One region of the Pseudomonas sp. p1(2021b) genome, then DNA from elsewhere that is predicted to be linked to it. Evidence: riboswitches for the same ligand, from Rfam matches in the RefSeq annotation. Region 1 holds a riboswitch; each other region holds the start of a gene.

Region 1 (2,195 bases):
GGTCCACATAAAGGTCGACCGAGGCGTGGTTCTGCACCTGCATGGGGTTGGCCAGGCGCAGGCTGGGGAAGCCCTCCGGCAGCTGCTCGGCGGTTTCGGCGAGCAACGCCAGGTGCGAGTCGCCGCTGCAGAGAATCACCAGTTCGGCCGGCGTCTGGCCGAGGTCGGCGATGCTGTCGTCCGGCACGAAGCCGCCGGGCTGGGTCCGCAGCAGGTGCATGGGTCAGGCGCCCAGGGCCTGGCGCAGGCGCGCTTCCAGCTGCGCGGCGTCCAGGTCCTGGCCGATCAGCACCAGGCGCGTGACGCGTGGCTCGTCAGCGCGCCAGGCACGGTCGAAGTGCTTGTCGAAGCGGGTGCCGACGCCCTGGATCAGCAAGCGCATGGGCTTGCCGGGGATGGCGGCGAAGCCCTTGGCGCGCAGGATGCCGAACTCCACCACCAGTTGGGTCAGGGCGTCGAGCAGCAGGCTCTCGTCCGCCTCCGGCAGGTCGATGGAAATGGAGTCGAAGGCATCGTGGTCGTGATCGTCGTGGTCATCGCCGTCGTGATGGGCATCATGGTGGGTACGGCGACCGTCGATGTGCGCCTCGGCCTCGGCCCCCACGCCAAGCAGCACCTCAAGCGGCAGGCGGCCGCTGCTGGCCTCGATGACCTTGACCGCCGGCGGCAGCTCCTCCAGCACCTCGGCACGGACCTTGGCCAGGCCTGTAGCATCGATCAGGTCAGCCTTGTTGAGCACCACCAGGTCGGCGCTGGCCAGCTGGTCGGCGAACAGCTCGTGCAGGGGCGACTCATGGTCCAGGTTGGGGTCGAGCTTGCGCTGGGCATCCACCTGATCGGGATAGGCCGCGAAGGTGCCGGCGGCCACGGCCGGGCTGTCGACCACGGTGATCACGGCGTCGACGGTGCAGGCGTTGCGGATTTCCGGCCACTGGAAGGCCTGTACCAGTGGCTTGGGCAAGGCCAGGCCGCTGGTTTCGATGAGAATGTGGTCCAGGTCACCGCGGCGTGCCACCAGTTCACGCATGACCGGGAAGAACTCCTCCTGCACGGTGCAGCACAGGCAACCGTTGGCCAGTTCGTAGACACGGCCACTGGCCTCCTCCTCGGTGCAACCGATGCTGCATTGCTTGAGAATTTCGCCATCGATGCCCAGTTCGCCGAACTCGTTGACGATGACCGCGATACGCCGGCCCTGGGCGTTATCGAGCATGTGCCGAAGCAAGGTGGTCTTGCCCGAGCCGAGGAAGCCGGTGACGATGGTGACGGGGAGCTTGGCCAGTGTTTTCATGTCGCGATGCCCTTGGCAGGATGGCGCGGGCATGCAGGACGAAAGCCTCGGCCTTGTCGGTCGGGCTCGTTCGCCACCGGATCACCCCGCCCGGTTGAAAGTCGAAAACGTCACGAGGCAGGTCTCCTGGCTTGCACCGTACCGGCCGGAGCCGGTGGAGCGACGCCTTCCCGCGCAGGGCGCAGTGGCTGTGTCGATCCTGTTCAGTGCCTACAGTTGCGGGGGCAGCCGCGGCTTGGACCGCGTTCCCGTCTTAGCTGCGGCCGACGCCGCAGAACCTCGAAGCGGCAAGGCTACGCAGTGGTGGGTAGGCGGTCAACCATCAGCGCAGTATTCCCTCCATCTCCATAGAGAATGGATTTTGTGGGGGCGGCGCACTCTCGATGGGAGCTGGCGATAGCCTGCGATGGGCTGCAAAGCAGCCCCAAGCCCTCAAACGCTGGAACCCCTCCAGACTCAGCGCCTTCGACACCAATTGACGGAGCATCGGCCGCATGCTTTGCTTGCACCTTGCGTTCAGGTGCCCCCTCGGGGGTGAAACGGGAAACCGGTGCGTCGCAGGCCCCAAGGGGCCAGACAAGGCCGGTGCTGCCCCCGCAACGGTAAGCGAGTGCGCGTCTTGACCACTGTGCCGCGTCGTATGGCATGGGAAGGTGACGCTGTCCAGGGAGCCTGCCTCCTCCTCGCCAGCCCGGAGACCGGCCTGACGACGAATGAACACCCCGCGGTGGGCGGGTGCTGTCGTGTGCCCTGGGCAAACCCTGCCCAGGCGTGACGCCCGTGCCCGTCGCCCCTAAAAAAGCAGAGGAACGCGTCATGTCCGTCACCAGTGCCAAACACAGCATCGCCACTCCCGTCAGCCTCAGCCAGCGCGTGCTGCTCGCCATCGGCGCCAGCCTGCTGG
Region 2 (2,195 bases), 570 kb from region 1:
CTCATGAGAGGCGGGCAAGGGTAGAATCTTCGACTAGCCTGAAAGCTCCTGTTGCCAACCCTGCAAGGTGAAGACGATGAGCATGATGGACTGGGACGCCTACCGTAAGCAGTTGATGGCCGGCATCGGCGATCTCAAGCAGCTGTCCCCCGACACCGTGGCCGGCTACATGACCGCCAGCGGTGCGGGGGCCAAGACCAACCACCTCGATGCCAAGACCCGCGAGCTGATCTCCCTGGCGGTGGCCGTCACCACCCGCTGCGATGGGTGCATCGCCGTCCACTCCCAGCAGGCCGTCAAGCACGGCGCCACCCGCGAGGAAATCGCCGAAGCCCTTGGCGTGGCCGTGGCGATGAATGCGGGCGCTGCCCTGGTGTATTCGGCCCGGGTCATGGACGCTGTGGGCAAGGCCAACGATTGACCGTACCGGCGCCGCCCTGCGCGGCGGCGCCGGGCCAACCGACTCCACGGAGCTGCAATGATTCACATCCGCCCCATGACGCCAGAAGACTTCGAGCACTTCTGGCCGACCTTCCAGGCCATCGTCCAGGCCCGCCAGACCTACGCCTTCGACCCCGACCTCAGCTTCGAGCAAGCTCGCCACCTGTGGCTTTCGCTACCGCTGCGCACCCTGGTGGCCGAAGCCGACGGCCAACTGCTGGGCTCGTACTACCTCAAGGCCAACGCAGCAGGCCCCGGCAGCCATGTCGGCAACTGTGGCTACATGGTCGCCGAGGCAGCCCGCGGTCGTGGCGTGGCGCGGCTGATGTGCGAACACTCGCAGAAGCTGGCACGCCAGGAAGGCTTCCTGGCCCTGCAGTTCAACTCGGTGGTGGCCAGCAACGAAGTGGCCGTGGCGCTGTGGCACAAGCTGGGTTTCGAGACTGTCGGCCGGCTGCCCAAGGCCTACCGCCATGCCCAGCTGGGGCTGGTGGACTGCCTGGTGATGTACAAATGGCTGGCCGATGAACCGGTGGTGGAAAAGCCGCCGCTGCTGATCGGGCGCAAGAACATCGAAGCCCGCGTCTCGCGCCGTCGCGGTCGCTGACCCCTCCCCTGCGCATTTGACTCCCTCGCCAATCGATGGTCAGATGCGCGCCAGTTTCAGGTGTCCTGCGCCGCCGCGCGCAGGGTGAAACGGGAAGCCGGTGCGTCCTTTGCAGGACAAGTCCGGCGCTGCCCCCGCAACGGTAAGCGAGCGAACCCTTCGACAAACCACTGTGCCTGTGCATGGGAAGGTGAAGGCGTTCATGACCCTCGCAAGCCCGGAGACCGGCCTGAAGCTTCGTTGGCAACCCCGCGGTGGGCGGGCGCAGGCCGGTTTCGCGTGCGCCCCTGCGTGCGCGATAGGTCTCCATGCGTTGTTTCCACCGGGATCCATTCCTTCCTGCAACTGTGGAACGACATGTCCCGTACCTACAAGCTTCACACCCTGGCGGCCTGCCTGGCCGTCGCCCTGCCGGCCTGGCCCGATGAGCCCGACGGCCAGGCCCTGACACTACCCTCTACAGCGATCACCGAGGCCCTCGACCCGCAGGCCATCGACCTGGGCACCCCGACCCAGGCCGGCTCGCGCCTGGGCCTGAGCGCGCTGGAAACGCCGGCCAGCACCAGCACCATCAGCGCCGAGCAGATCCAGAGGCGTAACAACGCCACGCTCCAGGACGCCGTGACCCGCTCGCCCGGCATCACCTTCACCGGCAGCCCAGGCGACGGCAACACCGGCCTTTCGGCTCGGGGTTTCGAAGGCCAAAGCTCGGTGATGACGCTGTTCGATGGCTCACGCCTGTACAGTGGCGCAGGCACCCTGACCTTCCCGGTCGACCCATGGATGATCGAACGGGTCGAGGTGATCCGTGGGCCGGCCTCGGTGCTCTACGGCGAAGGTGCCACCGGCGCGGTGGTCAATGCGATCCCGAAGAAGCCGTTCGCCGGGCCGGTGCACAACCACCTGCGCCTGGGCTACGGCGCCTGGGACCGGCAACAGCTGGGCCTGGACAGCGGGGGCAGCCTTGGAGAGCGGCTGAGCTATCGGGTGACCCTGAACCGGCAGGCCGGCAACGGCTGGGTCGAGCGCACCGACTCGCGCAGCCTGGCCCTGAGCGCCGCCCTGCGCCTGGACGCCAGCGACGACCTGAGTTTCACTCTCGCCCACGAACGCGGCGACGCGGAACCGGCCAACTACTACGGTACCC
Region 3 (2,195 bases), 270 kb from region 1:
ATGCCGAACGGCGCCAGGGCCTGTGGCGTGACCGGGCCGCCCACGTACATGCCGTAGCCCCAGCCGGCAAAGAGGAAGTCGACATTTGCATCGAGCAGGGTTTCCACCGATGGGTAGCGCGGCGCGAGTTCCGGCAGGCCGTCCAGGGCACCCGTCATGGTTGGGTCAAGGGTTTTCCAGCCACTGATGCCGGTGAAGCCAACCATACGCTCGCGCAACCCCAGGGCCAGCAGCATGCCGGTCAGGTTGCTGTCGTGGCTCACCGCCCGCTGGGGCGGCTGGCTGAAGGTGACATCGCGCTCACAGCTGCGCACGGTCACGGGGTAGTCGCCCGCCCAGGCGACGAAGGGCAGGGCGGCCAGCAGGGCCAGGCAGGTGAGGCTTCGCTTCATGCGGGGCTGATCCAGGTGATGCGTGGATGAAAGGCTACGGGGTGACGGTCGACCAGCGCCCGTACGCCGAAGACTTCGGCCAGGCACTGTTCGGTCAGTACCTCGGCCGGGGTGCCGTGGGCAACGATGCGACCGGCCTCGATGACATACAGCCGGTCACAGAAGGCCGCGGCCAGGTTCAGGTCGTGGAAGCTGGCGAGCAGGCTCAGGCCGGTGCCGCGCAAGTGCTCCAGCAAGGCCAGCTGGTAGCGGGGGTCCAGGTGGTTGGTGGGTTCGTCGAGGATCAACAGGCGCGGTTGCTGGACCAGCGCGCGAGCCAACAGCACGCGCTGCTTCTCGCCGCCGGACAACGGGGTAAAACCATGATCGCCGCGCGCTTGCAGGCCCAGGCGATGCAGGCTGGCGTCCACCAGCGCATCGTCATCGTCGCCGTCGAACCAACCCTGGTGCGGCGTGCGGCCCATGGCGACCACATCGCGTACGCTCAGGCCGAAATCCTCGGGAAACTCCTGGAGCATCACCGCGACGCGTTGTGCCACCCAGCGCGCCGGGCGCTGCCAGATGTCCTCGTTTTCGAGCAGCACGCGCCCGCCATCAGGCCGTGTGAAGCGATAGGCGCAGCGCAGCAGGCTGGTCTTGCCGCTGCCGTTGGGGCCGATCAGGCCGACGCATTCACCGGGGCGTACCTCCAAGTCAATGCCGTCGAGCAGCCGCCGGCCACCAGGCGATGGCGCCCAGTGCAAACCTTCGAGACGCAGGGTAGGGGCAGACATGACGAGCAACCGTACCGGGAATGAATGTAACCCGACGATGACGGCGCGCAAGGGAATCGCGGGCAGGCTGCTGCCCAAGACCGGCCCGCGCCCGCCCACCGCGGGAGTTGCCAAACGAGGTGACAGGCCGGTCTCCGGGCTTGCGAGAGGCGTGAGGCATTCACCTTCCCATGCCGGTGGCACAGTGGCGTATCGAATGCATCGCTCGCTTACCGTTGCGGGGGCAGCGCCGGACTGATCGCACAAGGCGAGGCACCGGCTTCCCGTTTAATCCCCGGCACGGCGGCAGGGGACACCTGAAACTGGGGCGCATCTGAGCATTTATGGGGTGGGGAGTCAACCTGCAGGGCGGTCGTTCTAGCGTCGCAACGAGACGAAGTCGGTGGAAAGAGACAACACGTCGAACATCAAGGCCTCGAAGATCACCAGCAGGTTCAGGTCGTTGCGGTTCATCCCGGCTCCTTTTGTTGGGTCGCGTCGGTGGGGCAACGATCGATCGGGTCTTCGATTTTATTCTTTATTGCTGCCCCCTGATCGAAATCTCGACCTAAGCTCTTCTATTGTTTTGCGCGCCTGCGTCGAAGCCATCCAGGCGCAACTACCCGTGGTGCAGACGAGGGCGATCCGATGACCCAAACGCTAAAGATCAACGGGACCGAACATCAGGTGGACGTGGATGACGACACGCCGCTGCTATGGGTACTCAGAGATGTGCTGGGGATGACGGGGACCAAGTTCGGTTGCGCAATGGCCCTGTGCGGTGCGTGTACCGTGCATATGAACGGTGTCGCCATCCGTTCGTGCGTTACACCTGTCGGCAGCCTGGCGGGGGCCAGCATCACGACGATAGAAGCGGTGGGTGACACCGATGTGGGGCGTCGTGTGCAGCAGGCGTGGCTCGAACACGAGGTCGTTCAATGCGGCTACTGCCAATCAGGGCAGATCATGGCCGCAACGTCATTGCTCGCCAGCAATGCGAACCCCAGCGATGCCGATATCGATGCCACGATGGCAGGCAACATCTGCCGTT

What was found. Region 1 has a riboswitch for cobalamin ahead of cobW (cobalamin biosynthesis protein CobW). Riboswitches for the same ligand answer to the same signal wherever they lie in the genome.
Region 2: another riboswitch for cobalamin. It lies ahead of K8374_RS10740 (TonB-dependent receptor); the one in region 1 lies ahead of cobW (cobalamin biosynthesis protein CobW).
Region 3: another riboswitch for cobalamin. It lies ahead of K8374_RS12065 (ABC transporter ATP-binding protein); the one in region 1 lies ahead of cobW (cobalamin biosynthesis protein CobW).

The regions. Positions count from the first base shown of each region.
Region 1 covers NZ_CP083746.1:2,891,875-2,894,069, forward strand. The annotation lists gene cobN (cobaltochelatase subunit CobN) at 1-220, opposite strand, end outside; gene cobW (cobalamin biosynthesis protein CobW) at 224-1,291, opposite strand; cobalamin riboswitch at 1,390-1,588, opposite strand; cobalamin riboswitch at 1,793-2,013, shown strand; gene K8374_RS13515 (CbtB domain-containing protein) at 2,108-2,195, shown strand, end outside.
Region 2 covers NZ_CP083746.1:2,317,843-2,320,037, reverse strand. The annotation lists gene K8374_RS10750 (carboxymuconolactone decarboxylase family protein) at 77-421, shown strand; gene K8374_RS10745 (GNAT family N-acetyltransferase) at 479-1,048, shown strand; cobalamin riboswitch at 1,090-1,296, shown strand; gene K8374_RS10740 (TonB-dependent receptor) at 1,406-2,195, shown strand, end outside.
Region 3 covers NZ_CP083746.1:2,621,970-2,624,164, reverse strand. The annotation lists gene K8374_RS12070 (ABC transporter substrate-binding protein) at 1-392, opposite strand, end outside; gene K8374_RS12065 (ABC transporter ATP-binding protein) at 389-1,165, opposite strand; cobalamin riboswitch at 1,273-1,480, opposite strand; gene K8374_RS12060 ((2Fe-2S)-binding protein) at 1,793-2,195, shown strand, end outside.